Regions from separate parts of the Rhizobium sp. 1399 genome, predicted to be linked through region 4. Evidence: riboswitches for the same ligand, from Rfam matches in the RefSeq annotation. Region 4 holds a riboswitch; each other region holds the start of a gene.
What was found. A riboswitch is a leader RNA that binds a small molecule or an ion and turns the genes downstream of it on or off. The one in region 4 is predicted to bind cobalamin.
Positions count from the first base shown of each region.

Region 1 (7,850 bases), on a different contig from region 4:
GCAACCGCCCTTCAGGCGACACGCCAAACACATGCAGCCCGTCACGGATCTGCATTTCCTTGAGATCGCAGAGATAGGCGTCGAGCTTCTTCAGCGCCTCGCCTTCGCTTTCGCCCTTCGCAATCCCCGCATCCCGATCAAGACCGATATCAGCAACGAGATCGAGGATCTGCCGGCTGAGCAGCCGGATGCGGCGCGGATCGCCGCCCGATGCCTCGTAATATTCGTCGACCAGCGCTTCCAGATCCTTGAGCGGCCCATAGCTTTCGGCCCGTGTCAGCGGTGGCGTCAGATGGTCGATGATAACTGCAGCCGTGCGGCGTTTCGCCTGCGTGCCCTCGCCGGGATCGTTGACGATGAAGGGATAGAGATGCGGCAGCGGCCCGAGGATCGCCTCGGGATAGCAGGTCTCCGATAGCGCTAGTGCCTTGCCCGGCAGCCATTCCAGATTGCCGTGCTTGCCCATGTGGATCACTGCCTGTGCGCAGAATTCCTCGCGCAGGAAAGCATAGAAGGCGAGATAGCCGTGCGGCGGCACGAGATCGGGCGAGTGATAACTTTCCTTCGGATCGATATTATAACCGCGCGCCGGCTGGATACCGATCAGCAAGTCGCCGAACCGGGCGAAAGGCAGCGCAAAAGCGCCATCGCGGACATAGGGATCGGCCTCCGGCACACCCCAGCGCGTGCTGACTTCATCCTGAATCTGAGCAGGAAGAGATTCCAGGAAATCCTTGTATCGACTCAGGGAAAGCTGCTCGCGCACGACCTTGCCATCGAAGCCGGAATTGGTCGGCCCCGCCATCAGGTGCCGTATCAGCGCATCACCATCGGCAGGGATATCGGCGACCGGATAGCCGGCCTTCTCCATCGCTCGCATTACCTCGATGGTGCCTGCTGGCGTATCGAGGCCGACGCCATTGCCGAGCCGTCCGTCACGGTTCGGATAGTTCGCCATGACGAGCGCAACTCGCCTGCTCTCCAACGGCATCTGCCGCAGCCGCGCCCAGTTGGCGGCAAGCGATGCCACATAGTTCATGCGCGCCTCATCCGGCTCGCTGGAAACGATGTTGGCCTCGACAGCAACGTCATAGCGCGCGGCTGATTTGAATGAGACGGCACGCGACAGCACCCTGCCATCCACCTCCGGCAGCGCGACATTCATGCCGAGATCACGCGCCGAGAGCCCTTGCGACGAGCCGGCCCAGGCCTCCCGTGACGAAGCGGAGAAGATTGCCTGCAGCACGATCGCGTCGTTGGCCTCCAGCACCGTCGGCTCGCGATCGGCGCCGGGTGCGGAGACGGCAAAGCCTGTCGTGTTGATGACGACCTCGGGCTTCAGTTCGGCGAAGATGGATTCGAGAATGCCCTTGGAGACGGGATCCTTGAGGCTGTAGGCGAAGACCGGCAACGGGCGCAGGCCTTGCTGCTGGAGGGCTTCGATCAAGGCTTCGACGGGCTTGGTTTCGCCGCTCTGCACGAGGGCGCGGTAGAAGGCGATGGCGACAGTAGGTGGCGTCTCCTGCCGGACTCGAACTTCGGCTTTGGCAAGCCGCCGCCACTCCTCAACTCCGACAAGCCCTCGCCCCGGCCACCAGATCCCCGCCTTCATCAGCGGCGCGGCTGGCGCCGGCTTCTCCGCCCCCGAAAGCATCGCTGATGCATGGGCAAGAAAGCCTTGCGCATTGGCGTCGCCGCCCTCGATCAGATACGCCCACAGCGCATTCAGATCATCAAGCGACACATTGGAAAACGGCGTCAGCCCCGCATCCGGCCGCGCATCGCCCGGCAGCACCGCAATCAGCGCCCCGTTACGAGCGGCAACCGCATGCAGCGCCTCCAGCGCGTAGTGAAAGTAGCTCGCCCCACCCAGCGCCCGCACGATGATCAGCTTCGCATGCCGTGCCGTGCGTTCGACGTAGGTATCGACCGACATCGGATGCTTCATGCTCATCAGGCTCGCAAGCCTGAGCGTATGCCCGCTCGCCCCGCCGGAATGAGCCGCAGCGATTGCCGCAAGCTCGGTGTCGGCGGCCGAGAGGAACAGGATATCGCCCGGCGACTGGCCGAGGTCGATGGCCTCGCCCCCGTCGCTGATTGTTCCCTGTTGGGCGAGAAGCAGATGCATCGATTATTCCCTAAGCGAGCGCTTCGATCGCCTTGCGCACCGCGTCCTGATCCATCTCATGCAGGCCGATGACGACGAGGCGCGTGCTGCGTGCTTCGCCCGGCGTCCAGGCGCGGTCGAAATACTGGTCGATGCGGGCACCCACGGCCTGCAGCTGCAGGCGCATCGGCTTGCCGGAGACATCGATGAAGCCCTTGAGACGCAGCACGTCATGCTCGGCGATAATGCCCTTCAGCTTCTCGACGAAACCTGATGTATCGGCGATAGCGCCAAGCTCGACGACGAAACTGTCGAATTCGTCGTGATCGTGCGGCGTGCCGTCCTCATGCTCCAGCTCGTGATGGGACTTGCGGTTGACGATATCGTCTTCCGTGCCGATGCCGAGGCCGAGCAGCACGCTTGCCGGCACGTCGCCATTCCTGGCCTCGATCATCACAGGCTTGCGGGCGATGCGCGAGGCGACTTCGCTCTTCACACGGCCAAGGCCGTCAGCGTCGATCAGGTCGGTCTTGTTGAGCACGATCAGATCAGCGCAGGTCAGCTGATCCTCGAAGAGCTCCTCGATCGGGCTTTCATGATCGAGCGATTCATCCTCGACCCGGCGTGCATCGACAGCATCATGGTCATCGGCAAAACGCCCTGCGGCAACAGCGGCGCTGTCGACCACGGTGATGACGCCGTCAACGGTGACTTCGCTTCTGATGTCCGGCCAGTTGAAGGCGGCGACCAGCGGCTGTGGCAAGGCAAGGCCTGAAGTTTCGATAACGATATGGTCCGGTCGCTGCTCGCGCTCCAGAAGCTTGGTCATCGTCGGAATGAAATCGTCAGCAACCGTGCAGCAGATGCAGCCATTGGTGAGCTCGATAATATCGTCCTCGGTGCAATTCTCCGCCCCGCAGCCCTTCAGCACATCGCCATCGACGCCGAGATCGCCGAACTCGTTGATGATGAGCGCAATCTTCTTGCCGCCGGCATTGGTGAGCAGGTTGCGGATCATTGTCGTCTTGCCCGCACCGAGGAAGCCGGTGATGACGGTTGCGGGAATTTTCTGCTGCATGGATTTAACCCTTCATTTTCAGCGGCAGACCTGCCGCGATAAAATACACGTCGTCGGCCGAAGCCGCGATCATCTGGTGCAGCCGGCCGGCATGGTCGCGAAACTCCCGCGCCATGCGGTTCTCAGGCACGATGCCGAGGCCGACTTCATTGGAAACGATGACGAGCCGCGCCTTTGCCTGCGGCAGAAAGGCGGCAAGGGCGGCGGACCGGGAGGCGATATCGCGCCCCTCCATCATCAGATTGGTGAGCCACAGCGTCAGGCAATCAACGAGAACAGCCCTGCCCTCGCCGTCGATTGCCGCAAGGCGCTCGGTAAGGTCGAGCGGTTCCTCATGCGTGGTCCAGGAGGGGCCGCGGTCGGCCTTGTGCTGGTCGATACGCGCCTGCATTTCGTCATCCCAGGCGCGGCCTGTGGCGATGTAGTGGCGGTCGAGGCCGCTTGTGGTGACGAGGTTTTCGGCGAAGCGGGATTTGCCGGAGCGGGCGCCGCCGAGGATGAAGGTGGCGTTGAGAAGGCTCTTGGTCATGCCACGGCCGCCCTTGGAGCGAAGGCGCGGCTCCACCCACCTCCCTCATCCCTGTGCTTGTCACAGGGATCCAGCGTGCCCAAGTCCTTGGGCACAAGAGACTCACTCAACGACGGCGTAGATTCATTCACTGCGCGGACGCGCCGTGGCTGGATTCCTGTGACAAGCACAGGAATGAGGGAGGAGAGGAAAGTGCACGCCGGGTAACGTCCACCAACAGGCACCAGACGCATCCCATCAGGGGATACCGAACCGACACCTTTCACACGCACCACCAGAGGCAGCGCTGAATCAAATCCTTCAGCCAAGACAACCTCCGTGCTGGCAGCGGGCAAACGGCCCAGTATGGGCATTATGCCCGGCACGGATGGCAGGTCTCCTGGCTCGCAGTTATCGGCCGCGACAGGGGCGACCTGATACGGTCGCCCCTGGTCGTGCCAGCGGATCTGCCTCGCCTTCCCGGCTGCGTCTCGTGAAAAGGCGGACGATTCGTAGAGATAGAGGCGTCCTGCCCCGGCTGATCACGATGCATTCCAGTGGCTTTTCCGGCATTTATCCCGCCTTGCCCGCCTGCAGAATGCGAGGCTGTCAGCGCAACGGTTAAAATACCGGACGGAAGACCCTGACTGCTCTACAGTCGCGGGGTCGGCTGTGATGAAGGCGCCCGGCTTGGGTCCGCCCCGTCACATTCCCTTTTCATCCGGAAGGCGTAAGGCCGATCCGGAACCATCCATTATGTCAATTCATGGTTAGGCTTCCGCCCCGGGCATGTCAATCGGTGCACCGGGTGCACACAGAGATCATCTCGACTTACACTACCGATATTATCGTCTTTAATCAAAGGTTTACGTCACAAAAACTTTACGGCTCAGTCGGTATTTTGCCGCAATTGCCGCTCATGCGGATGCCGGCTCCGCCCTTGACCCCCACTCCTGCCGCCTAGTTTCCCCATGATGCTCTCCCGAATGGATATTCGCCGCCTCGGCCCTCTCGGCACCGTCTTTGATCCGGGACGCCTGCGCGCGCTCATACGACACAGCGAAATGGGAATGGTCTTTGCCGGCGCGCTCGTCGGTATCGCCTCGGGGCTTGCGGTCACCGCCATGAGCTATGTCTCGGAAGAGATGCACAGGCTGATCTTCGGCATAGACGGCACGACGAGGCTCAGTGCCTCGCAAATCGACAGCAAGTTCCTGCTGATGACGGCCCCGGTTGCCGGCGGCATGCTGCTCGGCCTGTTGATCTTCATTCTCGCCAGATGGCGCAAGAAACCGATGGTCGACCCGATTGAGGCCAATGCCCTGCATGGCGGCCGCCTGTCGCTGACGGACAGCATTCTCGTCGCCATCCAGAATCTCGTTTCCAACGGCTTCGGCGCATCCGTCGGTCTGGAGGCCGGCTATACGCAGCTTGCAGCCGGCATAGCCTCGAAATTCGGCCTGAAGCTGCAGCTGCGCCGCTCCGACATGCGTGTCCTCGTCGGCTGCGGTGCAGCCGGCGCCATCGCCGCCGCCTTCAATGCACCGCTGACGGGCGCCTTCTATGCCTTCGAGCTGATCATCGGCACCTACACCATCGTCTCGCTGACGCCTGTCGTCGTCGCCGCCCTCGTCGCTACACTGGTCGCCCGCCTGCTCTCCGGCAGCGATTTCATCATCGATGTCGGCAGCTTCGGCGCTGTCCAGCCCGCCGATTACGTGCCGGCGATCGCCCTTGGCGCCTTCTGCGCCGGCATCGGCATCCTCATCATGCAGGGCGTCTCCTTCGTCGAGGAGCTGGCGCGCAAAAGCGCCATCGCGCTACCTTTCCGCCCGGCGCTCGGCGGCCTCGTCGTCGGCCTGCTGGCGCTGGTCTCGCCGCAGGTGCTGGCCGCCGGCCACGGCGCGCTGCATCTGAACCTCTCCCATGAGATCACCATTCCCGCGCTGATCGGCCTCTTCCTTCTGAAATCGGTGGCATCGGCCATTTCGATCGGCTCCGGCTTCAGGGGCGGCCTGTTCTTCGCCTCGCTCTTCATGGGTGCCCTGCTCGGCAAGCTCTTTGCCTATTCCGCCCCCTATTTCGCCGATGCGACACTGACGCCCGTGATCTATGCCGTGGTCGGCATGAGCTCGCTCGCCGTCGCCGTCATCGGCGGGCCGCTGACCATGACCTTCCTGGCGCTGGAGATCACCGGCGACTTTCCGATCACCGTTCTGGTACTCGCCGCCGTCATTACCTCCTCGCTCGTGGTGCGCACCACCTTCGGCTACTCCTTCGCCACATGGCGCTTTCACCTGCGCGGCGAGAGCATCCGCAGCGCCCATGATGTCGGCTGGATCCGCAACCTGACCGTAGACAAGCTGATGCGCTCAGACGTGAAGACCGCAAAACTTGGAATAACGATGGACGAATTCAAGGAGGTCTTCCCCATCGGCTCGACGCAGCGCGTCATCCTCGTCGATGACGGCGACAAATATGCCGGTCTCGTGCTCGTGCCGGAAATCTACGCCAACCCCACCAGCGCGCAGGACGAAGCCCAGCAGCTGACCGATTTCATCCGCTACAAAAACGATTTCCTGCAGCCGCAGATGAACGCCAAACAGGCAGCCGCGATCTTCGACAAGACCGAAAGCGAAGCGCTCGCCGTCGTCAACAACCTCATCGAGCGCAAGGTGATCGGCCAGCTCAGCGAAAGCCACACGCTGCGCCGCTACAGCGAAGAACTCGACCGCCGCCGTCGTGAGGTCTCAGGCGAGATCTGAGGCATTTGCCGCTGAAGTCAGAAACACGCCGCCATTAGAGCTACGCATCAAACTTTCTGAAAATCGATTCCGATTTCAGGCCACTGCCGTAGTCGGTGCCGCGAGCTTGAACACGTCCGCCCTCCTCGAAACGCCGCGCAATTCGAACGATCCCAGATGTTCGCAGGCGACACCGCAGGCGGCCGCGAAGCTTTCCGACATCAGAAGGGGCTGGCCGAGTTCGCCGCAGAGTTTCTCGAGCCGTGAGGCCTCGTTGACGGCCCTGCCGATCACGGTGAAATCAAGCCTGCCGCGGGCGCCGACATTTCCGTAGAACACCTCGCCGAGATGCAGGACGACGTCGACGCCGATATCAGGCCCGCCCTCGCGCGCCCGTTGACGATTGAGCGCCTCGTTTGCCTCCAGAACATTTCGGGCCGAGGCGAGCGCAGCCATGCAGGCCGTCTCAGGATCCTCGCCGTCTTCACCGCCTGTCGGAAAGATCGCCAATACGCTGTCGCCCATGAACTTGAGAATCTCGCCGGAATTTTCCTCGACATGCCGGCCGATCAGCTCGAAATGCTCGTTCAGAAACCCGGCGATCTCACCGGGTTGATAGACCTCGGTCAACGCCGTGAAGTTTCTGAGGTCTGCAAGCAGGATCGCGGCATTGATGGCGCCTCCCGTTCCCCTCTGGACCTCGCCCGCAAGGATGCGCGCACTCGTCTTGGCGCCTGTATAGACAGCAAGGATATCCGAGGCGGTTCTCGATGCCGCGATGCGGTAGCAGGCAAGCCCCAGTGCCGGGAAAAGCTTTGCGATGATCGTCAGCTGATCATTGGAAAATCCGCCCGGCCTGTCGCTTGTCAAGGACAGGCTGACCCCGCGCAACGCGGCCTCCTTCGGGAACTCCAGCAGGCTGACCAGATGATCCGTGCCGCCGCCAAGCGCGAATTCCGCAAGCTGCGGATAGTCGTCGACACCCTCCCCCTTGGCAATGATCCATCGTCCCGACGTTTCGCCTCGGCCCAGCAGATAATAAATCGGCGTCTTCTCGAAGCTCAGCTGCGCCGCGCTGCCATATTCGGCCCTCTCGATGGTGGTCGCGCCGCCGCGCACGAAATTGGCCGAGATGCCGGCATACATGGGATGAATGGATGGCATCGCGATACTGCCCCGCCAGATGGGAAAGCCATCGGCGATCAACCGGTCGCACAAACCGGCAATGAGCTCACCGATATGCTCGCTCCTGATTCCCTCATCTATAAGCCACTGAATATGATCGTTAATTTCGGAACCTCCACATGGGTCGGCGCAATTCTATGATCGGAAATAGGGCGAATGGGCGGCAATGCCGAACCGGGCTGCGACCTCAGGCAATGGCTGCGAGGCCAATGTTTCTAACCATCCATC
Region 1 is NZ_JAVDSU010000011.1:154,650-162,499, forward strand. It holds gene cobN (cobaltochelatase subunit CobN) at 1-2,128, opposite strand, end outside; gene cobW (cobalamin biosynthesis protein CobW) at 2,139-3,185, opposite strand; gene cobU (bifunctional adenosylcobinamide kinase/adenosylcobinamide-phosphate guanylyltransferase) at 3,190-3,714, opposite strand; cobalamin riboswitch at 4,066-4,460, opposite strand; gene J2X71_RS28370 (chloride channel protein) at 4,668-6,458, shown strand; gene J2X71_RS28375 (adenylate/guanylate cyclase domain-containing protein) at 6,534-7,601, opposite strand; gene J2X71_RS28380 (DUF1330 domain-containing protein) at 7,838-7,850, opposite strand, start outside.
Region 1: linked by a shared signal. The riboswitch ahead of cobU (bifunctional adenosylcobinamide kinase/adenosylcobinamide-phosphate guanylyltransferase) and the one ahead of bluB (5,6-dimethylbenzimidazole synthase) in region 4 are both predicted to bind cobalamin.

Region 2 (7,850 bases), on a different contig from region 4:
CGAGCAGCCCATCGCCCATGAACTTCAGGATTTCGCCGCCGTGCCGTTCGATCGGATCGGACATGGCATCGAAATAATCGTTGAGCAACTGGATGACGTCGTCGCGCGGCCAGAGATCGGAGATCGCCGTGAAATCGCGCAGGTCGCAGATCATGATCGCCGCGCCGACGGTCGTGCCGCTGCCGCGGGTGATGACGCCGGAGAGAATCTGTTCGCTCGCATGCGGCCCGACATAAGTCTGCAGCAGCGTGCGCGCCATGATGTTCTTGAGCCGGATCTCGCTGACGAGAGTGAGAGCAGGCAGCAGATCGCGCAGGAAATCCACGTGTTCGCCGGTAAAACCGCCTGGCCTATTGGTGGAGAACGTAACGACGTGGCGCTTGTCGAACGTATGATCGATCGGCCAGGCGATATATTCGGAATAGCCGTCGTCGCGCAGTTCCTGGTAGAAGGGATAGTCGTCGCCCTCCCATAAATCCTCAAGGTTCTTCCGCACCTCGTTGGCGCCTTTGTGGATCTCGTTGACCGGGCTATTGAGGAATTGCGGCGTGGTTTCCACCCCGTAAGCAAAGGTGTCGATCTTTGCCTCTTCCATGCCTTCCACCCACAGGATGCGAGCGCCGATCCATTGCGGATGGTTCGTGCGGAAATGCAAGCTCGACCGGTTCACCGGCACGCCGGCTGCCAGCAGCCGCTTGCACATCTCCACCAGGATATTGTCGATGAAACGCTCGTTGCGGGTCTCGTTGATCAGCCAATCGAGAATTCGGCGCCTGCGGATTGGCCAGACGCCTTCGGCAGCTTCACTTGCCGGATCAGTCGCTTCGAAAGAGGGCCTCATAAAAAACTCCCGCTACGCCACATTCAACGAATACACCGCGCTGAATGTGGGCGATAGCGGACCGAATGATAAGAGGCTTCGTAAAGATAAACCTCAGAAATCCCAGTCTTCGTCCTCGGTCGCCACCGCCTTGCCGATGACATAGGAGGAGCCGGAGCCCGAGAAGAAGTCATGGTTCTCATCGGCATTCGGCGAAAGCGCAGACAGGATCGCCGGATTGACCTTGCAGGCGTCAGCCGGGAACAGCGCCTCATAGCCGAGGTTCATCAGCGCCTTGTTGGCGTTGTAATGCAGGAACTTCTTGACGTCCTCGGTCAGCCCGACGCCGTCATAGAGCGCTTCGGTATATTTCGCTTCGTTGTCGTAGAGCTCGAGCAGCAGGTCGAAGGCAAAATCCTTGATCTCCTGGCGGCGCTCTTCGGAGAGCTTTTCAAGTCCGCGCTGGAACTTGTAGCCGATATAATAGCCGTGCACGGCCTCGTCACGGATGATGAGGCGGATCATGTCGGCCGTGTTGGTGAGCTTGGCGCGGCTCGACCAGTACATCGGCAGATAGAAGCCGGAATAGAAGAGGAAGCTTTCGAGGAAGACGCTCGCAACCTTCTTCTTCAGCGGATCGCCGGAAGCATAATGCTCCATGATCAGCGCCGACTTCTTCTGCAGGAACTCGTTTTCTTCCGACCAGCGATAGGCATCGTCGACATCGGGCGTCAGGCAGAGCGTCGAGAAGATCGAGGAATAGGAGCGCGCATGCACGGCTTCCATGAAGGAGATGTTGGAGAGCACCGCTTCCTCATGCGGCGTTGCCGCATCGGCCATCAGCTTGACGGAGCCGACACCGTTCTGGATCGTGTCGAGCAGCGTCAGCCCGGTGAAGACGCGGATCGTCAGCTGCTGCTCGGCCGGCGTCAGTGTCCCCCAGGAGGGAATGTCGTTCGACAGCGGCACCTTTTCCGGCAGCCAGAAATTGCCGGTCAGACGGTTCCAGACTTCGAGATCCTTGTCGTCCTCGATACGGTTCCAGTTGATGGCGCGCACGCGGCTGACCGGTTTGAATTGCATGTTCATCATCATCTCCGGTCGTTTAAAGCGTGCAGGATACGCAGCCCTGCACCTCGGTGCCGGACAGCGCCATCTGGCGAAGGCGGATGTAGTAGATCGTCTTGATGCCCTTCTTCCAGGCATAGATCTGGGCTCGGTTGATATCGCGCGTCGTTGCCGTGTCGCGGAAGAACAGCGTCAGCGACAGGCCCTGGTCGACATGCTGAGTGGCCGCCGCATAGGTGTCGATGATCTTATCGGGCCCGATCTCGTAGGCATCCTGATAGTAGTCGAGATTGTCGTTGGTCATGAACGGCGCCGGATAGTAGACGCGGCCGATCTTGCCTTCCTTGCGGATCTCGATCTTCGAGACGATCGGATGGATCGAGGAGGTCGAGTGATTGATGTAGGAGATCGAGCCCGTCGGCGGCACCGCCTGCAGGTTCTGGTTATAGAGGCCCGAAGCCATCACGGCCTTCTTCAGCTCCAGCCAGTCTTCCTGCGTCGGGATATGAATACCGGCATCGTCGAAGAGCGCCTGAACCTTCTCGGTCGCCGGCTTCCATTCCTGCTCGGTATATTTGTCGAAATAGTCGCCCGAGGCATATTTCGAATTCTCGAAGCCCTTGAAGCTTGCGCCACGTTCGACCGCCAGACGGTTGGAGGCGCGCAGCGCGTGATAGGTCACCGTGTAGAAATAGATATTGGTGAAATCGACGCCCTCTTCCGAACCGTAATGGATGCGCTCGCGGGCGAGGTATCCATGCAGGTTCATCTGGCCGAGGCCGATTGCATGGCTGTCGTCATTGCCCTTCTCGATCGATGGAACCGAGGAGATGTGACTCATGTCGGAAACGGCCGTCAGCGCGCGGATCGAGGTCTCGATCGTCTTGCCGAAATCGGCCGAATCCATCGCCATGGCGATATTCAGCGAGCCGAGATTGCACGAGATATCCTTGCCCATCACCTTGTAGGAAAGGTCGTCGTTGAAGGTGCTCGCTTCGCTGACCTGCAGGATTTCGGAGCAGAGATTGCTCATGCTGATGCGGCCGGCGATCGGGTTTGCCCGGTTCACCGTGTCTTCGAACATGATGTAGGGATAACCGCTCTCGAACTGAATTTCGGCAATTACCTGGAAGAATTCGCGCGCCTTGATCTTCTTCTTTGTGATACGGGCATCCGCCACCATCTCGCGGTACTTCTCCGTCACCGATATCTCGGTGAAGGGCACACCATAGACCCGCTCCACGTCATAGGGCGAGAAGAGGTACATATCCTCATTGTTCTTGGCGAGTTCGAAAGTGATGTCGGGCACGACGACGCCGAGCGACAGCGTCTTGATGCGGATCTTCTCGTCAGCATTTTCGCGCTTGGTATCAAGGAAGCGCATGATGTCAGGGTGATGGGCGTTGAGATAAACGGCACCTGCACCCTGCCGAGCACCGAGCTGATTGGCGTAGGAGAACGAGTCTTCGAGCAGCTTCATGACGGGGATGATGCCGGAAGACTGGTTTTCGATCTGCTTGATTGGCGCACCAGCCTCGCGGATGTTCGTCAGCGATAGCGCCACACCACCGCCGCGCTTGGAAAGCTGCAGCGCCGAATTGATGGAGCGGCCGATCGATTCCATATTGTCTTCGACACGCAGCAGAAAGCACGAGACGAGCTCGCCGCGCTGCTTCTTGCCGGCATTGAGGAAAGTCGGCGTTGCCGGCTGGAAACGGCCGGTAATGATCTCCTCGACCAGATCGCGGGCGAGCTGTTCATTGCCTCGGGCAAGAGCCAGCGCCACCATGCAGATACGGTCTTCGTAGCGCTCCAGATAGCGCTTTCCGTCGAAGGTCTTCAGCGTGTAGCTGGTGTAATATTTGAAGGCGCCGAGGAAAGTCGGGAAACGGAACTTCTTGGCATAGGCCTCGTCGAACAGGTCGCGGACGAAATTGAAGGAATACTGGTCGAGCACTTCCTGCTCGTAATAGCCTTCGGTCACCAGATAATCGAGCTTCTCCCTGAGGTTATGGAAGAACACCGTGTTCTGGTTCACATGCTGCAGGAAATACTGCTTGGCCGCCATGCGATCCTTGTCGAGCTGTATCTTGCCCTGCTCGTCATAGAGGTTCAGCATTGCGTTCAGCGCGTGATAATCCAGCACTTCCACGGCCTTCGAAGACCGCTCGCCAGCGGGCTGAGCTGAACTATGAAGCGGTTTTGCGCCCGCATCCCGCGTCAAATTTGTTCCCGTGTCCAAAATCGTCCCATCCCGTCTTTGACATTGGCGACATCCTCGGCAGTCCCCAAAAGCTCGAACCTGTAGAGATACGGCACCTGGCACTTCTGTGAGATCACGTCGCCGGCAAGCCCGTAGGTCTCGCCGAAATTGCTGTTGCCCGCAGCAATGACGCCGCGGATGTTGGTGCGGTTTTCCGCCTCGTTGAGGAAACGGATCACCTGCTTGGGCACGGCTCCCTTTACGATCCCGGGGCCGCCGTCCCCGCAATAGGTGGGCGAGATCAGCACATAGGGTTCGCGAATGTGGATGTCTTCAGCGCCGAGAGGAATGCGCGCCGCGCGCAGTCCCAGCTTCTCGACGAAACGATGGGTATTCTCGGACCGGCTGGAATAATAGACGATCAGGCCCACCGCTCTTCTCCGATCAGGAGAGCGCGCTGATCATATCAGGGCGGAAGCCCGCCCAGTGCTGCTCGCCGGCAACGACGACCGGAACCTGCATGTAGCCCATGCCGCGCACACGATCGAGGGCGTCGGCATCTTCCGAGATATCGATGATCTGATAGTCTACGCCCAGACGGTCGAGGGCGCGGTAGGTCGCTGTGCACTGAACGCAGGCAGGCTTGCTGTAAACGGTAACGCTCATCATGTTCCTCGTGATGTCAATGGATTCCGGACGCAGAACTAGGATCGGGCGCCTTGCGGCGTCCGGGGCAACGCTTGAGAATGATCTGACAAAGTTGGCGCTTTACACGCCAGGCATTATTCCTCGCAGGATCTGCGCGGGCGGCGGTTTCGATGCTCTCGACATGACTTCAACCCCGAAGTGTTCATGCGGACGTTCAGGGGCAGCGCAACAGGTGCGGATTTGATCCGCCTGACATGCACGCAACCTTCCGGACACCCCGCCCGTGGACGTTTCTCGCTCAAGGCAGGTCTCCTGGCTCGCGGGTCGAAGCACCCTGCCCGCAGCCTTCCCAAAGCATCATGCCTCAGTGACCTGAAATCGGACAGTTGCTCGCCGCTTACAGTTGCGGGGGCAGCTCCGGCCTTGTTTCGCCTTCATGGCAAAACGCACCGTATTCCCGTCTTAGCCTGCGATCCCTAGCGAATCGAAGGAACCTTGAACACTAGATATAGTACTCGAATCGGAGTTGGCGTCAACGGATGGTTTGTGCGTCGCGTTACGGCATGTTTGAAATTGCTACATTCCTGTGAAAAACATGGATAACGGCTGGTTAACAGCAGCAGGCTGTGGAGAAGGCCGCCGAGGCGAGAGCCGGCCTATAGCCGGCTCTCCAGGAATCGAATAGGCGCTCAGGCGCGTGTCGTTGCTGCGGCAGCACGCAACAGCCGAGCAGCCGCCACCATGTTGACGAGCGCCGGGCGCACCTCTTCCCACTTGCGGGTCTTCAAACCGCAATCGGGATTGATCCAGAGCTGTCCATCCGTCAGACGCTCGCGCGCCAGCGTCAGAAGCTCGGTCATTTCCCCGACATCGGGAACGCGCGGCGAATGGATGTCATAAACACCGGGGCCGATCTCGTTCGGATATTTGTAGCTGCGGAAGGCTTCCAGCAATTCCATCTTTGAACGCGAGGTCTCGATGGAAATCACGTCGGCATCCATGGCCGCGATGGCGTCGATGATCTGGTTGAACTCCGAGTAGCACATATGCGTATGGATCTGCGTCTCGTCGGCAACGCCTGATGAGCACAGGCGGAAACTTTCGACCGCCCAATCAAGGTACGTCTTCCAGTCCGCCTTGCGCAGCGGCAGGCCTTCACGAAGAGCGGCTTCGTCGATCTGGATCATCGCCGCACCCGCCTTTTCGAGATCGACGACCTCGTCGCGGATCGCCAGCGCGATCTGCCGGCTGACATCGGCGCGGGAAAGATCGTCGCGCACGAAGGACCAGTTGAGGATCGTCACCGGTCCCGTCAGCATGCCTTTGACCGGCTTTTCCGTCAGCGATTGCGCATAGCGCCACCACTCGACCGTCATCGGCTTCGGCCGGGAGATATCACCGAAAATGATCGGCGGGCGAACGTAGCGCGAGCCGTAGCTCTGCACCCAGGCATGTTGCGTGAAGGCAAAGCCGGAAAGCTGCTCGCCGAAATACTGCACCATGTCATTACGCTCGAATTCACCGTGGACGAGCACATCGAGACCGATCTCCTCCTGCCAGCGGATCGCTGCTTCGGTTTCCTTTTTCAGGAAGGCATCATAATCCGCCTCGCTGATCGCCCCCTTGGTGAAAGCGGAGCGGGACTTTCGAACATCTGATGTCTGCGGGAAGGAGCCGATCGTCGTAGTCGGGAACAGCGGCAAGCGAAGCTTACGCTCCTGCAGTCCGGTCCGCTCGGCAAAATCGCTGCTGCGTGTCTTCATCGCCTCGTCGATCGCGGCAACCCGCTGTCTGACCTTCAGATCATGTACGCGCGTAGATACGGCGCGCGATGCAACGGCCTGCGAGGCTGCCGCAATCACCTGGGAGGCCTTGCCGGCATCACCGAGCGCTGCGAGCTCATCAAGCTTCTGGGCAGCGAAGGCGAGCCATGATTTCATCTCACCATCCAGCCCGCTCTCCAGTTCCAGATCGATCGGCGCGTGCAGCAGCGAGCAGGACGGCGCGATCTGTAGCCGGTCCGCACCAAAGTGCTGGACAAGCGGCTCGATCCTCTCCCGGATCGCCGCAAGGTCTGCCTTCCAGATATTGCGCCCGTCGATGACGCCAAGCGAAAATGTCAGATCGCTGGGTGCCTTGAAAAGGGCATCGATCTGCTGTGGAGCGCGAACGAGATCGACATGCAGGCCGGCAACCGGGAGCGAGAGCGCCGTCGGCAGATTGTCGCCGATCGCGCCGAAATAGGTGGCGACCATGATCTTCAGGTCGGGCACCAATTCATGCAGCGCACGATAGGTATGCTGCAATGCTGCCTGCTCTTCCTGTGAAAGATCGAGCACGAAGCAAGGTTCGTCGATCTGCACCCAGTCGACACCGGCTGCACGAAGTTCTGCCAGTACTTTTGTATAAACAGGCAACAAGCGTGCAAGCAGGTCAATCGGCGCAAAACCTTCTTCGCTTCCCTTGGCGAGTTTCAGGAAGGTAACCGGACCGAGGATGACCGGCCGGGTGTGGATGCCAAGTGTCTTGGCCTCGACGAAGGCATCAAGTGGCTTGTTCGCCGTCAGGGCAAAGGTCTGATCGGGGCCGAGTTCCGGCACCATGTAGTGGTAGTTCGTGTCGAACCATTTCGTCATTTCCAGCGCCGGCGCGCCATGCCCGTGATGGTGCTGATGGCCGCAATCGACATGCGCCTCTTCGCCGGTGGAGCCGCGCGCCATCGCGAAATAGGTGTCGAGAGAAACTTGCCCGCCCTTCCAGCCATAGGCGGCGGGAATGGCGCCGACCATGACCGCCGTGTCGAGCACATGGTCGTAAAGCGAGAAATCGTTCGAGGGGATGACGTCGATCCCCTTCTGCTTCTGCAGGAGCCAGTTTTCCGCCCGCAGCCGCTTCGCGACATCGAGAAGCGCGCCGGCATCGGATTTGCCGGCCCAGTAGCTCTCCAGTGCGAATTTGAGTTCGCGATGCTTTCCGATCCTGGGAAAGCCGAGATTTGCAGTCTTGATAGTCATTTTCCTTACCCCGAAGGTTATGGGCAAGGCTGCGGCGCAACGCATCGACGAGATACGGCCATGGGAATGCCGTCTCGCGCAAGCGGCACACCGGGAC
Region 2 is NZ_JAVDSU010000005.1:389,364-397,213, forward strand. It holds gene J2X71_RS19255 (adenylate/guanylate cyclase domain-containing protein) at 1-841, opposite strand, end outside; gene nrdF (class 1b ribonucleoside-diphosphate reductase subunit beta) at 935-1,909, opposite strand; gene nrdE (class 1b ribonucleoside-diphosphate reductase subunit alpha) at 1,926-4,130, opposite strand; gene nrdI (class Ib ribonucleoside-diphosphate reductase assembly flavoprotein NrdI) at 4,109-4,522, opposite strand; gene nrdH (glutaredoxin-like protein NrdH) at 4,536-4,757, opposite strand; cobalamin riboswitch at 5,024-5,252, opposite strand; gene metE (5-methyltetrahydropteroyltriglutamate--homocysteine S-methyltransferase) at 5,429-7,753, opposite strand.
Region 2: linked by a shared signal. The riboswitch ahead of nrdH (glutaredoxin-like protein NrdH) and the one ahead of bluB (5,6-dimethylbenzimidazole synthase) in region 4 are both predicted to bind cobalamin.

Region 3 (7,850 bases), on a different contig from region 4:
TTCCTCGCGCACGACGATATGATCGGAATAACCGCCATAGGTCGTCTCGCCGGTCACCCGGTCCTGGCCGTTATAGGTGACGGTGACGCCCTTGTAGCACATCTGCTCTTCGTTGCGGCGGCAGTTGGGGCACTCCATGCAGCTGTCGACGATCGTGCCGACGGCAACATTGTCGCCGACCTTGAAGCGCGACACGCTGCTGCCAATGGCAGAAACACGCCCGACGATCTCGTGGCCGGGTACCACGGGATAGACCGAAAATCCCCAGTCGTTGCGCGACATGTGCAGGTCCGTATGGCAGACACCGCAATAGAGAATATCGATCGCCACGTCCTCGGGACGCAATTCCCGGCGATCGAAGGAGAAAGGTTGCAACGGCGTGTTCGCATCGGTTGCGGCAAATCCTGATGTTCTCAATGGCTTATCCCTCGCAATGCTGTTGAAAGCTGACGGGCAGCAGAAGCTGCACCGAAGGGATATAGCGTCCACGGACTATCCGAATTAGACGAGGCAGGCGGGATAGGCTTGTGAGCCGGGCTCAGCAATCGATTATCAATGCGCATATGGCGGTGGGATCAGCGCTTGCGCACCGCCATCCGATGAAAAAGCCGGCCAAACATCAAACGAGGCCAGCCCGATGCGTAGATTCAAAGAGTTAGAGCGCCGTGCGTCCGAATGGACGCACGGCGCTCTGGTTTCTCAAAAATCCGACAGCCAGGGCTGGACAGGGCAAACGTAACTTTATAACAACGGGAATGTAATGTTATTACATTAAAGGAAGTTTCATGTCCCGGCGCCTTTTCGCTATCTTCGCAGTCGCCACCGCGCTCACATCCGCCGCCTTGCCATCGGCTTCCCGCGCCGAGGAGGAACAGCAGGAAAGCTGGCGGCTTTTCGTGGCTGATCACAGCCTGCCGGTCGTCCACGCCATCGACCTTGCAAGCGGTAGACAGATCGGTCGCTTCGATCTCGAAGGTTATGCCGCCTTGTCGCTGAGCGACACCGGGCGCACGGTCTTTGCCGTCCAGGGCGAAGAGAATGTCGTTCATGCCATCGATACCGGCATTGCCCTTTCCGATCATGGGGAGCATCGCGATCTCGAGGTGGCGCCGCCGAAGCTGATCGGCACGACGATAAAGGGCGAGAAGCCCGGTCATGTGGTGACGCATGGCGATGACGTGGCGATCTTCTACGATCGCACCGACCGCTTTGATCTCTTGAAAGAAAGCAGCTTGCTGCAGGAAAAGCCGGAGCCGAAGGCTGTCGATACCATCGCCGCCCATCACGGCGTCGCGGTGCCGATGGGTAATCACCTGCTGGTTTCGGTGCCGAACATGCAGGCGCCGGTCAAGGAGGGCGAACTGCCGCCGCGCCTTGGCCTGCGGGTGCTCGATCGTGATGGTCGGCAGATCGGCGATGTCGCGCCCTGCTCCGGCCTGCATGGCGAGGCGACCTCTGCTCGTCTCGTCGCCTTCGGTTGTGAGGAAGGCGTGCTCGTTGCGCGTCCGGGCGGCGCGGAAGGCCCCACGGTCGAGATGCTCGCCTATGGCGTGTCGCTGCCGCGGGGCAAGGTCTCGACGCTGCTCGGCGGCCGCTCCATGCAGTTCTTCCTCGGCAATTACGGGGAGGACAAGCTGGTGCTGATCGATCCTGACAATACGGACGCGCCTTACCGCATCATCGACCTTCCGACGCGGCGCGTCGATTTTGTACTCGATCCGGCAAAGTTCCAGAATGCCTATATCCTCACAGAAGATGGCAGGCTGCATCTGCTCGATACGGTAAAGGGCGAGATCGTCAGATCGGAAACCGTCACAGAGCCCTACAGCAAGGACGGCCATTGGCGCGATCCGCGTCCTCGGCTGGCCGTGGCCGGCGATGATATCGCCATCACCGATCCTCGCCACAGCCTGATCCGCCTTGTCAGTAGCGAAACACTGAAGGAAACGCGCACGATCCCCGTCGAGGGCCAGCCTTTCACGCTGGTCGCCGCCGGCGGCTCGGGCACCAGTCACTGAGCCTGTTGGCCGACCATACTTCGCATTCCCCACGCTTGACGTAGCCCATGGCGGCGTCATAGATCGGGGTGACGGTTCCCCGAGGAAGACTCCAAGGGGATTAATAGGGAACACGGTGCGGACGACCCAATAGGGACCAAGACCGTGGCTGCCCCCGCAACTGTAAGCGGATTGCCGGTTATATCCGGAATGAATGCCTCGTCGTTCATTCCAGGAAATCACCGGCGAGCTGGTCATATCGGGAGTGATCGCTTGCGATCATCTCCGCCGGCCTCAGGGCCATGCCACTGCGCGCGAGCGCGGGAAGGCAGATGACCGGCTGACATCCGCGAGCCAGGAGACCTGCCGTCAATCGCAATCCAATCAGCCAGGCGGGGATGCCTGGACAAGGAGCAGATATGATTGACCTTATTTCCTGCCGCTTGCCGCACGCGATCCGTCCCGATTGGACCACCCGCCGCTAGCCCTCCCTCCACGCTTTGCTCACGCATCTGCGCGCGCCGGCGTCTGCTAGCCCTTTTCCTTCCGATCGAGAGTTTCCAATGCGCCAGATTATTCCAGGCTTTTCCCTTGCGCTCGGGCTCGCCAGCCTTTGCCTGGCCGGCCTTGCAGCACCCGCCTTCGCCGCCACCCAATATCCCCTCACCCTCAGCAATTGCGGCCAGAAGGTCACTTTCGAAAAAGCCCCGGCCAAGATCGTTTCGATCGGCCAGGGCATGACCGAAGTGCTCTTCTCGCTCGGCCTTGCCGACAAGATCGCCGGCACCGCCGTCTGGGTCGGCCCGGTCCTGCCGCAATATGCCGAGGCCAACAGCAAGATCAGACGGCTGGCCGATAATGATCCGAGCTTCGAATCCGTCGTCGGTGCCGAGCCCGATCTGGTGGCCGCCGAATTCGAATGGCATGTCGGCGCCCAAGGCTCCGTCGGCAAGCAATTTGGGGATCTCGGCATCAACACCTATATCGCGCCGGCCGATTGCGTCGCCAAGATCAACACCGATGGCGGAGACGGCGTGCGCAAGGAGCTGTTCACGATGGACCTGATCTATCAGGAAATCGCCGAACTCTCCGAAATCTTCGACGTGAACGACCGCGGCGATGCACTGATCGCCGACCTGAAGAAACGCGAGGCCGCGGCCGTCGCCTCCGTTTCAGGCGCTGCAGCCAAGAACCTGCCTGTCGTCTTCTGGTTCTCCAGCAAGGAAGTGAAAGGCGATGCCTTCATCGCCGGCAAGAACAGCGCCCCTGCCTACATCCTGAAGGCACTCGGCGCGAAGAACGTCGTGACGACTGAGGAAGAATGGCCCCTCGTCGGCTGGGAAACGATTGCTCAGGCCAATCCCGCCGTCATCGTCATCGCCACCATGGACCGCCGCCGCTATGCCGCCGACGATCCCAAGGTGAAGGTGGATTTCCTGGAAAACGATCCGGTCACAAGGGAGCTCGATGCCGTCAAAAACAAGCGCTTCATCATGATGGACGCGCAGTCGATGAACCCGACGATCCGCACGATCAACGGCATCGAAATCCTGGCAAAGGGCATCGCCGCCTCCGGTCTGGCGCAGTGAGCCAGGCTGCCTTGCCACAGAGACGATGGTGGGTGCTTGCCACGCTCACCATCGCCGCCTTCATCCTGCTCGGTATCATGATCAGTCTCGCCGTCTCGATCGGCGAGATATCGATCCCGCTCGCCACCACGGCAAAGGCGGTCTCCAACCGCCTGTTCGGCACGGCATTCGAACTCAGCCGCATCCACCAGGGCATCGTCTGGGATTACCGCCTCAGCCGCGCGCTGGTGGCGGCCAGTGCCGGCGCGTCGCTGGCGCTTTGCGGCACGGTGCTGCAGGCCCTGCTGCGCAATCCGCTCGCCGAACCCTATGTGCTCGGCATTTCCGCCGGCGCCTCCACCGGCGCCGTCTGCGTCATGATCCTAGGCCTCGGCTATGGCGTGCTCGGCATTTCCGGCGGCGCCTTCATCGGCGCCGTCGTCGCCTTTCTTCTGGTCGGCATTCTGGCGGCGGGCGCGGGTGGCACCAGCGAGCGCATCATTCTCTGCGGCGTGGCGGGCTCGCAGCTCTTCAATGCGCTGACGTCCTATATCGTCACAACCTCGGCCAATGCCGAACAGGCGCGCGGCGTGCTTTTCTGGCTGCTCGGCTCGCTTTCCGGCGTGCGCTGGCCGGATGTCTATCTCTCCGTGCCGGTCGCGCTGACAGGCTTGATCGTCTGTCTTGCCCATGTGCGCGCCCTCGATGCCTTTGCCTTCGGCACGGATGCCGCAGCCTCCCTCGGCATCGCCGTGCGCCGCGTGCAGTTCACCCTGCTCGGCGTGACAGCGGCGATGACGGCAGGCGTGGTCAGCATGGTCGGTTCCATCGGCTTCGTCGGTCTCGTCATTCCCCATGCCGCCCGCTTCCTCGTCGGCCCCGCGCATGGCCGCCTGCTGCCGGCGACTGCGCTTGGCGGAGCGATCTTCATGGTCGGCGCCGACATCGTCTCGCGCATCATCATTCCCCAACAGATCTTGCCGATCGGCGTCGTCACCGCGCTCTTCGGCGCACCGGCCTTTGCCATCATCCTCTATCGCGTGCGGAGAAGCGCATGAGCATATCAGTCGACAAGGTCACCTATGCCGCCGGCAATACCGTCATCGTCAACGGCATCAGCATATCAGTCGAAAAGGGCAAGGTGCTCGGCCTGCTCGGGCCGAACGGTTCCGGCAAATCGAGCCTGCTACGCCTGATCTGCCGGCTGCGGCAGGTCAAAAGCGGCGTCATCCGCCTCGGCGACGACGATGTCTCCGGCCTCTCGCGCGCTGCCCTTGCCCGCCGCATCGCCTTGGTCGAGCAGCAGTCGACGACCGACACGCAGCTCACCGTGCGCGATATCGTCCGCCTCGGCCGCACCCCGCATCGCGGCCTCATCGCCTCCTGGGGACCCGATGACGATGCCGCCGTTGCGGAAGCACTCGCCCGCGTCGACATGACCGCGCGCGCCGGCCAGCTCTGGCAGACGCTGTCAGGCGGCGAACGCCAGCGCGTGCATATCGCCAGAGCCCTGGCGCAAACGCCGAGCGAACTCCTGCTCGACGAACCGACCAACCATCTCGATATCCAGCATCAACTCGATATCCTGGCGCTGGTCGCCAGACTCGGCCTCACCTCCATCATCGCGCTCCACGATCTCAATCTGGCGGCGATGTTCTGCGATCACCTGGCCGTGCTGCAGAAGGGCGAGGTCGTGGCCGCAGGCACGCCCGAGGAGGTGCTGACCGAAGCCTTGATCGCCCGCGTCTTCGGCGTGCGCGCCCATATCGAAAGATCGGCCGTGCATGGCCGCACACATATCCAGTATCGGATGGGCTGAGAGATGGATGGCGTAAATTTCGATCTGAAGGAAGAGATCCGCGACTACTGGTCGAAACGCTCGGAAACCTTCGATCTCGCCTTCGGCCACAAGATCGCCCCCGGCCCGGAGGCAGATGCCTGGCAGAAACCGATCCGCGATACCCTCGGCCCTGAGCCCAAACACGTGCTGGAACTTGCCTGCGGCACCGGCGAAGTGACGCGCCTGATCCACGATCTCGGCCATGACGTTACCGCGCTCGATTTCTCCGAAGCGATGCTGAAGGTTGCCCGCGCCAAACACGCCGGCAAGGAGCGCCTGCGCTTCATCTTGGCGGACGCCGAAAACACCCTGGAGCCGGATGCGCATTACGACGCGATCATCTGCCGCCACCTCGTCTGGACGCTGACGCGGCCGGAAGAAAGTTTTGCCGAGTGGTTCCGCATCCTCAAACCCGGCGGCCTTCTGCTCTTCTTCGATGGCGACTGGGCAAGCCCGAAACCGACCGGCCGCATCGCCAGCCTGCTGATCTCCTGGATCGACCGTTTCATCGGCGCCGACAGCAACTATGATGGCGCGCTCAGCACCCGCCATGCCCGCATCATGTCAGCCCTGCCCTTCGGCTCCGGCCTGCGCCCCGACATGCTACTGCCGCTCCTGAGACCGGCAGGCTTTACAGGCATCGAACTACACTCCCACGCCCCGATCGCCCGGGCGCAGAGGAAGAATGCCAACCTCAGAAATAAGCTTAGAACGCTGGTCTACCGCCGTTTCATCCTGACCTGCCGGCGGCCCTGATACTTCGAATGGGGGCCGACCGGTCAGCCGCTGCCTACCAGTTGCCAGGATCGGCAGTATGATCAACAGCGGCGAATTCGTCCGCCTTAGCCCGATCCAGTGTCACAGTTCTCGTCCTCTTCGTCTCGTCCGCGACCAGATAGCGAAGCGGTGCCGCGTCCTTGGCAAGCTCCTGATAGACGAGAAGCGCGGCCTCCTCGGCGGTATCGGCCTCGATCTCTCGCGTGATGGACACAGTGAACTTCTGCATGGCTTCGGGCCTTCTCGATCGTCGCGGGCATGGGCGCAATGTCCACCGCCTGACAATAAGCGCAGAGCCGAATAGTTCAAGCTGCCCCTGCCCTCAACGATCAGCCGCCACAGACGGAAGCCATTGGCAGCGGCCGGCTTTGAGCGGCGTACCGTCGTGGCAATGGGAGACGGTGATCAAGGAGGCCACATGACAGAACGGCGGCGCTAATATTCGCCCTGTTGACCCAAAAGAACTGTCGGCACCTATTTGAACATCTCAGGCGAATAGGTGCCGTCGCTGTTCAATATCTCAGCGCGTTGCTGCAGCCGGCAGAGATATTGGTGGATCGAGCATCTGATTGCTGTCAGCGGTCGAACCATAAAGCGCCGCATAACGCCGACATCTATCCAGATGAGCCGGAAGTGGGGAGCATCCGGCTCACAGGTTTCGGCATAACCAAGAAATGGCGGAGATCGAATATCCGAGCCATCAACGAGCTTTCACGGTTTGCGTGCTCGGATGTGTAGGAAGATTGGCGCAACGCGGGTATCGGCTACTACAGGTTCGGCAAGGGCGACTTCCGGCGATGCCATTGGTTCGCCAAACGCCTCGATTATGAAGCCGGCACCGACGATCATGGATACCCAGCTTGTCAGCGTGCGATGGAAACGCGGCACCGAAAAGGGTGTCAGCGCTGCACGCTCTTCAGCTGGAATCTCGGAAAACAGCCAGCGCTCGATGCGCCCGTCGGTCTCATCGAAATAGTCGGCAACCTGAACGGCAACTGCAGCGCCGCTCTCATCGCGGATATTGCGGCGGGTCGGCGGAACGAAACATGGATGCAGAATCGAAAACTGCAAGAACCCACCGGGCTTCAGAATGCGGTGAAGGCTCCCCAGAACTTTTTGCTGGTCAGCCATGTCCATCAGCGACATAAAGGCGGTGACGAAATCAAAATTCCCTTCCGGAAAGTCAAGGCTCTGGCCGTCGCCAACCACGTAGTCGATACCGAGTGGGTCCTGTGCCTCCGTTTGGCGGGCATAGCGAATGAAGGTAGGTGCGATGTCCACCCCGGTCATGCGGGCACCAAGTTGGGCTACTGCGCGGGTATTGGTGCCTTCACCACAACCGAGATCAAGTCCCGTCAGACCTGCGATCGGGGGTAACATGTCCAGAAAGGCGGGCGTGTTAAGTGCGTCGCGATATTTGTCGTAACCTGCACGACTATAGATCGTCCAAGTCTCCGCATTGCTTTCCCAATGAGTGGCGACATCGTTTGTGTTCATGCTCATCGTCCTTCACGTCCTTCCAATCTTTGCTTCTACGTCCGCTTGCCATCCGCAGCAGCGCGAGCCTCGAGATCAGCTCATTTCCGCCGTCGGCTGAACGACCGCCGACGCAGGCACGTGTTTCCAGTTCTTGAGGTCCGACGCCTTAAGACCGGAATGAAAATCAAT
Region 3 is NZ_JAVDSU010000011.1:11,280-19,129, forward strand. It holds gene J2X71_RS27585 (NAD(P)-dependent alcohol dehydrogenase) at 1-417, opposite strand, end outside; gene J2X71_RS27590 (hypothetical protein) at 786-2,018, shown strand; cobalamin riboswitch at 2,074-2,383, shown strand; gene J2X71_RS27595 (ABC transporter substrate-binding protein) at 2,561-3,586, shown strand; gene J2X71_RS27600 (FecCD family ABC transporter permease) at 3,598-4,623, shown strand; gene J2X71_RS27605 (ABC transporter ATP-binding protein) at 4,620-5,384, shown strand; gene J2X71_RS27610 (methyltransferase domain-containing protein) at 5,388-6,161, shown strand; gene J2X71_RS27615 (hypothetical protein) at 6,196-6,411, opposite strand; gene J2X71_RS27620 (class I SAM-dependent methyltransferase) at 6,894-7,679, opposite strand.
Region 3: linked by a shared signal. The riboswitch ahead of J2X71_RS27595 (ABC transporter substrate-binding protein) and the one ahead of bluB (5,6-dimethylbenzimidazole synthase) in region 4 are both predicted to bind cobalamin.

Region 4 (7,850 bases):
TGCGGTTCCGGCAGCCGCTGAGACCAATGCGATCTGCGAGGATCTGCGCGGGCGTCTTGCCGATCTGCCGCAATCGATCGGCACGAATGGTGCCGAGATGCGCCAATATGCGGGCGCGCTTGCCGAACAGAACCTGGAATTGCGCAAGGTGCGCGGCGATCTGCGCCGCTACGGCTGCACGTCGGGCAGCATGGTCGTCGTCGGCGGCGAAAATGCCGGCTTCTGTGAGGAGCTTGAGCAGTCCGAAGCCAAGATGGTGGACAATATCCGCTACCTGCAGGATCGCCGCAACGAGTTGCGCCAGGGTGGCGCCGATCCGGCCCGCGAGGGGCTGATGGCGGCACTCGAAGACAATGGCTGCAACAGCGACAGCTTTAGCGAACCTGCGCAGGGTGATGCCTATGCTCCGGCTCCTTCCATCGAGGAGCAGGCCATGCGCGGCGACACCTTCATTCCGCTTGGCGGCGGCGAGCGTTACGGCCTGCCGCGGGCGGAAATGCTCTCGCCCGTCAGCACCATCTGCGTACGCACCTGCGACGGTGGCTTCTTCCCGATCAGCAATAATGCAACCTCGGTCGATTTCGGCCGCGATGCCGCGACCTGCGCCAAGATGTGCCCTGGTGTGGAGACGGAGCTCTATTACCGCGACATCTCCAGCGCCGAAGCCTCGAACATGATCTCGACGGCAACGGGCGCCCCCTATGGCGCGATGAAGAATGCCTTCGCCTACAAGACCCGCGCACCCGGCGAAAAATCCGCCTGCTCCTGCAATCTGACCGCCTATTACGAGGAAATGCGCAAGAGCCAGGCAGCCTATGCGCCGGCGCCTGAGCCGAAGGGTTCGATCACCACGATCCATATGGAAGCACCGAAGGCTGCGAGCGCCCCGCCCGCCCCGCAGGCGCAGGTGCCGGATCGTCCCTACGACCCCGCCAGCAACAAGGTGCGCCAGGTTGGCCCGCAATTCCTGGCCGGCGATCAGGGCAAGATCGATCTCACCAATCCGGCGACATCAGGCCCGCAGCCCCAACAACAGCAATAACCACGATATCGGCAATCAAAATCGCATCTTCAGTTTGACGAGCGGTGCTCCCGGAAGGCTGCCGCCAGTGTGCGCAGCGCCGCACGCGACTTGGCATCCGTCAGTGTCGAATGCAGCACGACCTCGGAGGATGGCAGCGCCGGCAGGCCGAAGCGCTCGCTGACCTCGATCGTGCCGACAGGCGCCAGACGATGGGAGAAGGTCGAGACGGCAAGCCCGGCTGAAACGGCTGCTGTCACAGCCGAAGAGCCTCCGCCGAGGAAGACTTCCGCCCAGGGAATGCCCGCCGCATCGAGCGCTCGGGTGCAGACATCCCGCACCTTGCAGTTGGGCGACAGTGCTGCAAGACGCAGCGGTTCGCCGTGGCGATATTCGAATTGCGGCGTTGCAAACCAGCCGAAATGCTCTGGTGCCAGAACCTCGCCATCGCGCCGGTCCTCATCCCGACGGACGATCGCCGCATCCAGGTCGCCGCGATCGAAGGCGGCGAGCAACTCGCAGGAATTGTCGAGCCGCACCTCGATCGTCAACCCCGGGTCATGGGCATTGAGGCGCGCAAGCAGCGTCGGTACTTCCGGTCCGGCGACATGGGCCGCAATGCCCAGCCTGAAATGACGGCGCGACGAGGAAAGTGCCGCGATCGCCCGGTCATGGGCAGCGAGGAATTCCCGTGCGGCATCAAGAAATACCGCCCCCTGTGCCGAAAGCCGCACCAGCCGCGGCGTGCGTTCGATCAGCCGATGGCCGAGCCGCTCCTCCAGCCGTTTGAGCTTGACGCTGATCGCCCCTTGCGTGCTGCCGAGCTCATTGGCGGCGCGGGTGAAGCTCTTGTTCTCGGCGATCGTCACGAAAGCCTGAACGGAATCGACATCGAGCATGGTCATTGGATCTATCCGAAATTGTTGTGTCTGAAATACTCAATCATCCAATTCTGTAATGATCAAGCTCTGCTTATGCTGACGCAAATGGACGACAACGGATGTCACCCTTGCAAGTCTCAACGTCGAAAGGCCAAAGCATGACCCCTGCCTCCCCTCCATCCTCACGTATCAGAGGCATCGTCGCCCTGATGGCGGCCTGCCTCTCCTCACTGATGTTCGGCCTTGAAATATCGAGCGTACCGGCAATCCTGCCGACGCTGGAAAAGGTGCTGCATGCCGATTTCAGCGCGCTGCAATGGATCATGAATGCCTATACGATCGCCGTGACGACGGTGCTGATGGCAGCAGGCACATTAGCCGATCGCTACGGCCGCAAGCGCGTCTTCCTGATCGGCATTGCCGCCTTTGACCTCACCTCGCTGATTGCCGGCCTTGCTCAGGATGTTTCGCTGCTAATCGTTGCTCGCTTTCTGCAGGGCATGAGCGGCGGCGTGATGCTGATCTGCCAGGTGGCCGTCCTCTCCCATCAATTCCCGGAGGGCAGAGCCCGCAGCATGGCCTTCGGCTGGTGGGGCATCATCTTCGGCATCGGCCTCGGCTTTGGCCCGATCATAGGCGTTGCGATCGTAGCAGCCGCCGGCTGGCAATGGGTCTTCCTCATCCATGCCGTGCTGGCTGCCGTGACGGTGGCCCTTGCCGTAACGGGCGTTGAGGAATCGCGTGACCCCGCTGCAGGACGGCTCGATATCGCCGGCATCGCCACCCTTTCGCTGGCGGTCTTCTGCCTCGCTTTCTTCATCACCCAGGGTCCGGCTCTCGGCTTTGCCAGCCCTACCGCGCTTGCCATTATCGGACTTTCCGCGGCAAGCCTCGTCGCCTTCATCTTCGCCGAGAGGCTGAACCCGCGACCGATGTTCGATGCCTCGGTCTTCGGCATCCGCGCCTTCTCGGGCGCCATCATCGGCTCGGCTGCCATGAATATCAGCTTCTGGCCCTTCATGATCTATCTGCCGATCTGGTATGAAGCCGGTCTCGGTTATGGCAGTGTGGCCGCGGGTCTGGCGCTGCTTGCCTATACGCTGCCGACGCTCGTCGTACCGCCGCTCGCCGAACGGCTCATGCTGCGCTATCGGCCGGGCATCATCATTCCCGGCGGCCTTTTCACCATCGGGCTCGGCTTCCTGCTGATGAAATCAGGCAGTGCCGCCGCCGCGCCAAGCTGGCTGACGATGCTGCCTGGCGCGCTGCTTGCCGGCATCGGGCTTGGCTTCACCAACACTCCGGTCACCAATACGACGACAGGCGCTGTCTCCAGCGATCGCGCCGGCATGGCTTCCGGCATCGACATGAGCGCCCGGATGATCTCGCTCGCCATCAACATCGCCGTCATGGGCTTCATCCTGTTCAGCGGCGTGCTCTCCCACCTCAAGAGCACCTTGCCAACCTCGACGGATGCCGGCGACCTGCGCCTGCTCGCCGAACGGATCTCCGCCGGCAACATTGCCTCCCTGCCAGACATTCCGGCCGGGACGGTGCATGATGCGCTGGTCGCAGGCTTCGGTGGCGTCATGCTCTATGGCGCGATTGGTGTCTGGCTTCTCGCCGCCGCAAGCTTCCTCGTCTTCGCCCATTGGAAGACGCCGGCCTGCGCCGAGGATTGCGGCACCCAGCCGGCAGAATGATGCACACCCGCGCCGGCTCAGACCGGCGCGGCCTCGCTTTCCACCTGCCCCCAGCCGTCATGGAAAACCAGCTCTTCCAGCGCCATCCGCTGCCGCCAGCCTTTGACCGCCAGTTCCGGCTTATCATAGAGCCGGTCGACGAAGCCGGCGCAGAGCCAGGCGACCATCTCGATGTGATCGGGAATGCCGAGGATCTCCTTCAGGTCACCCTCGCGAAAAATGCTGACCCAGCCGATGCCCACCCCTTCGGCGCGAGCAGCAAGCCACAGGTTCTGGATGGCGCAGACGGTGGAATAGCTGTCCATACGCGGATTATGCGTGCGCCCCAGCACCACGCTGCCGCTGCGGGTTGGATCGCAGGTCACGCAGATGCCGAGCGGCGCCTGGACAATGCCTTCGAGCTTCAGCGAACGGTATTGCTCCTGCCGCTCGCCGTCGAACATGCGGGCCGCTTCTTCATTCGCCCTAAGGAAGGCATCGCGTACCCGCGCCCTTACCTCGACGCTCTTCACCAGAATGAAATTCCACGGCTGCATGAAGCCGACCGAGGGCGCGTGATGCGCGGCGGTCAAAAGACGCGTCACCAGATCATCCGGCAAGGGATCGGGCAGGAACTGGCTGCGCACGTCACGCCGCGTCATGATCGCGTGATAGACGGCCTCGCGTTCGGCCGCAGAAAAGCTGGATGCCGGGCAAACGGCATCATCAATGGGTCGCATCGTCAAATCCCCAACAACGCAACCGCCCGCCGTCCGCGCGGGTTGGGTCTATCTTGCCAGGCCGGTCTTCTGACTTGGCGTCATCCGCTTGACCGCTACCTTCCCGGCCTTGCGGCCAGTGGCATTCTATGCGGCAAGCGTCGGCCTTACAGCGTTGGGCACGTTCCGGTCTTGCACCGGATTCCCGATTCTCCCGCTTGTGAAAGCGGGCACCTGACGGGTGATCTATGGCGCGGAAACGGCATGGCGGCAAGCTGCATGCGACATTCATTTCGTGGACAGGCTGAAAATGCTGGCCTAGAACGAGACCCGACGCCGCTGGCGCCGAATCCTCTCTCATTGCCTTCCGGTTGCCCGTGTCCCGTCTAACGCCGATGATCCTTGCGGTCGCCCTGTTCATGGAACAGATGGATTCGACCGTGATCGCCACCAGCCTGCCGGCGATTGCTGCCGATATAGGCACCTCGCCGATCGCGCTGAAACTTGCGGTAACGAGCTACCTCGTGGCGCTCGCAATCTTCATCCCGATCAGCGGCTGGATGTCGGACCGCTTCGGCGCACGCAACATCTTCCGCCTGGCGATCTTCGTTTTCATGGTTGGCTCGGTCGCCTGCGCATTCTCCAATTCCATCGCCGCCTTCGTTATCTCCCGCCTCATCCAGGGTGCCGGCGGCTCGATGATGACGCCGGTCGGGCGATTGCTCTTGGTGCGTGGCACGCCACGTCACCAACTGGTGAATGCCATGGCATGGCTGACCATTCCGGCGCTGATCGGCCCGATCATGGGCCCGCCGATCGGCGGCTTCCTGACGACATATCTCAGCTGGCACTGGATCTTCTGGATCAATGTGCCGATCGGCATTATCGGCATCGTCCTCGTCACCCGTTTCCTGCCGGCCGTCGAGCCGCGCAGCCCGAAGCCGATGGATTTTCCGGGCTTCTTCCTGTCGGGTATCGGCTTTGCCGGTTTCGTATTCGGCCTCTCCGTCATCAGCCTGCCCGCCGTTCCCGTCATCTACGGCTATGTCACTGTCGCCGTCGGCGTCCTCTCCGGCATCCTCTATTTCGTGCATGCCAGGCGCACGCCGCATCCGCTGCTCGACCCCAAGATGTTTCGTTACCCGATGTTCCGGGCGGCAATCCTCGGCGCCTCGAATTTCCGCATGGGCCTGGGCGCGCTGCCCTTCCTGATGCCGCTGATGCTGCAGCTCGGCTTCGGCCTGACGCCGCTGCAGTCAGGCTCGATCACCTTCATCAGCGCTCTTGGCTCCATGGGCTCGAAATTTGCGGCCAACCGCACCTATAACGCCTTCGGCTTCCGCAACGTCATCGCGCTGACGACCTTCCTCGCGGCAATCTTCCTCGGCGTGAATGGCTTCTTCACTGCCGAAACGCCGATGTATGTCATCATGGGCTGTCTTCTTGTCGGCGGCCTCCTCCGCTCCATGGCCTTTTCGGGCGTCAATGCCATGGTCTTCGGCGATGTGGACGAGGCCGACAGCAGCCAGGCGACTGCCATCAACGCGGTGGCGCAGCGCATCTCCATGGCCATGGGCGTTGCGGTAGCCGGCACGATCCTGGAAATCTCCTCGAGCTTCCACGGCGGCAAGCTTTTGGTCTCGGATTTTCATATCGCTTTCTTCATCGTAGCGGCGATATCAGCACTTGCCTGCATCACTTTCCTGCGCCTGCCCGCCAATGCCGGCGAGGAGCTGACGACACGCCGCCACAAGAACAGACATGCCGAGGCGGCAGAACCGGAAGAGGCCCAGGGACAGGCCCACGGACAGGCAATGGCGGAGAGCCGCTGAAAACTTCACGGATCTGTCGTTTTTCCTCACAGATTCTACGTGACAATTCCGATCGGCATGGCTACATAAGCCGCATGTCGATTTCGTCCGTTTACGCATCGCGATTTTATTCGTACCGCTGCTTCCAGCGGATGCGGGTCTGTGCGTAACCGAAACTAACGCGACGACAACCCGAACAGCCGCTAGTCAACCTGGCGGCTTTTTTGTTCCGCCACGGTATGACCAACAGGAGAGCATACCGTGACTGACACTATTGATGATCTGCGCATCGTCGAGATCACCCCGCTGACCAAACCTGCCGATATCATCTCGGAAATTCCGCGTGACGCCGCTGTTACCAAGACCGTGACCAGCACGCGCGACACGATCCACAATATCCTCACCGGTCAGGACGACCGCCAGCTGGTCATCATCGGCCCCTGTTCGATCCATGATCCGGCGGCTGCCCGCGAATATGCCGGCCGTCTCGTCGAGCAGCGACGACGTCTTTCCGGCGATCTCGAAATCGTCATGCGCGTCTATTTCGAAAAGCCCCGCACCACCGTCGGCTGGAAGGGCCTGATGAACGACCCGCATCTGGATGGCAGCTACCGGATCGAGGAAGGCCTGCGCCTCGCGCGCCGCCTGCTGCTCGACATCAACGCCATGGGCCTGCCGGCCGGCTGCGAATTCCTCGATACGATCACGCCGCAATATATCGCCGATCTCGTCAGCTACGGCGCCATCGGCGCGCGCACGACCGAAAGCCAGATCCATCGCCAGCTCGCCTCGGGTCTCTCCTGCCCGATCGGCTTCAAGAATGGCACAGATGGCAGCGCGCGCATCGCGCTCGACGCGATCATGGCGGCCTCCCAGCCGCACCATTTCCCGGCGGTCACCAAGGATGGACAGGCAGCGATTGCCTCCACGCGCGGCAACGAGGACTGCCACATCATCCTGCGTGGCGGCAAACGGCCGAACTATGAGGCAGCTGACGTGCAGGCTGTCATCGCCGAAGCCGTCAAGCTCGGCGTCGACCCGCGCATGCTGATCGATGCCAGCCACGCGAACAGCAACAAGGATCCGATGAACCAGCCGAAGGTCGTCCATGATGTCGCCGGCCAGATTCTTGCCGGCAACCACCACATCAAGGGCATGATGATCGAGAGCAACCTCGTCGCCGGCCGCCAGGATCTCGTCCCCGGAAAGCCGCTCGTCTACGGCCAGTCCATCACCGACGGCTGCATCGGCTGGGATACGTCGGTCGAGGTGCTCGAGGATCTCGCCAAGGCCGTCCGCGACCGCCGCAAGGCAGCCGTCGCAGCCTGAGTGGCCGCATCAGTCGCGGCGGGCAAACCCCGCCGCGTCATCCTTCAATGATGATGATCAGGCCTTCGCCGGAAAATACCGAACATAAGCGAATTCCTCGCCATCCGGTGACCAATTCGGCACGTTGATCGTGCCCTGCCCGCCGAAGAGCTCGAACAGCTCCGTCAGGTTGCCGCCGTCCATGTCCATCATCCTGAGCCTGACACTAAGATCACGCGGATGGTCGAAGACATCGGGGTCGTAGGAGAGAATCAGCACCTTGTCGTTGTTGGGTGACGGATGGGCGAACCAGTTGCCGTAATTGTCTGATGTCACCTGCTGGAGACCCGTACCATCGGGGTGGATGCGCCAGATCTGCATCAGCCCGGTGCGGCTGGAGTTGAAATAGATCCACTGCCCGTCGGCCG
Region 4 is NZ_JAVDSU010000012.1:16,233-24,082, forward strand. It holds gene J2X71_RS28825 (DUF2865 domain-containing protein) at 1-1,042, shown strand, start outside; gene J2X71_RS28830 (LysR family transcriptional regulator) at 1,072-1,926, opposite strand; gene J2X71_RS28835 (MFS transporter) at 2,061-3,605, shown strand; gene bluB (5,6-dimethylbenzimidazole synthase) at 3,623-4,324, opposite strand; cobalamin riboswitch at 4,366-4,556, opposite strand; gene J2X71_RS28845 (MFS transporter) at 4,699-6,135, shown strand; gene J2X71_RS28850 (3-deoxy-7-phosphoheptulonate synthase) at 6,376-7,443, shown strand; gene J2X71_RS28855 (hypothetical protein) at 7,501-7,850, opposite strand, start outside.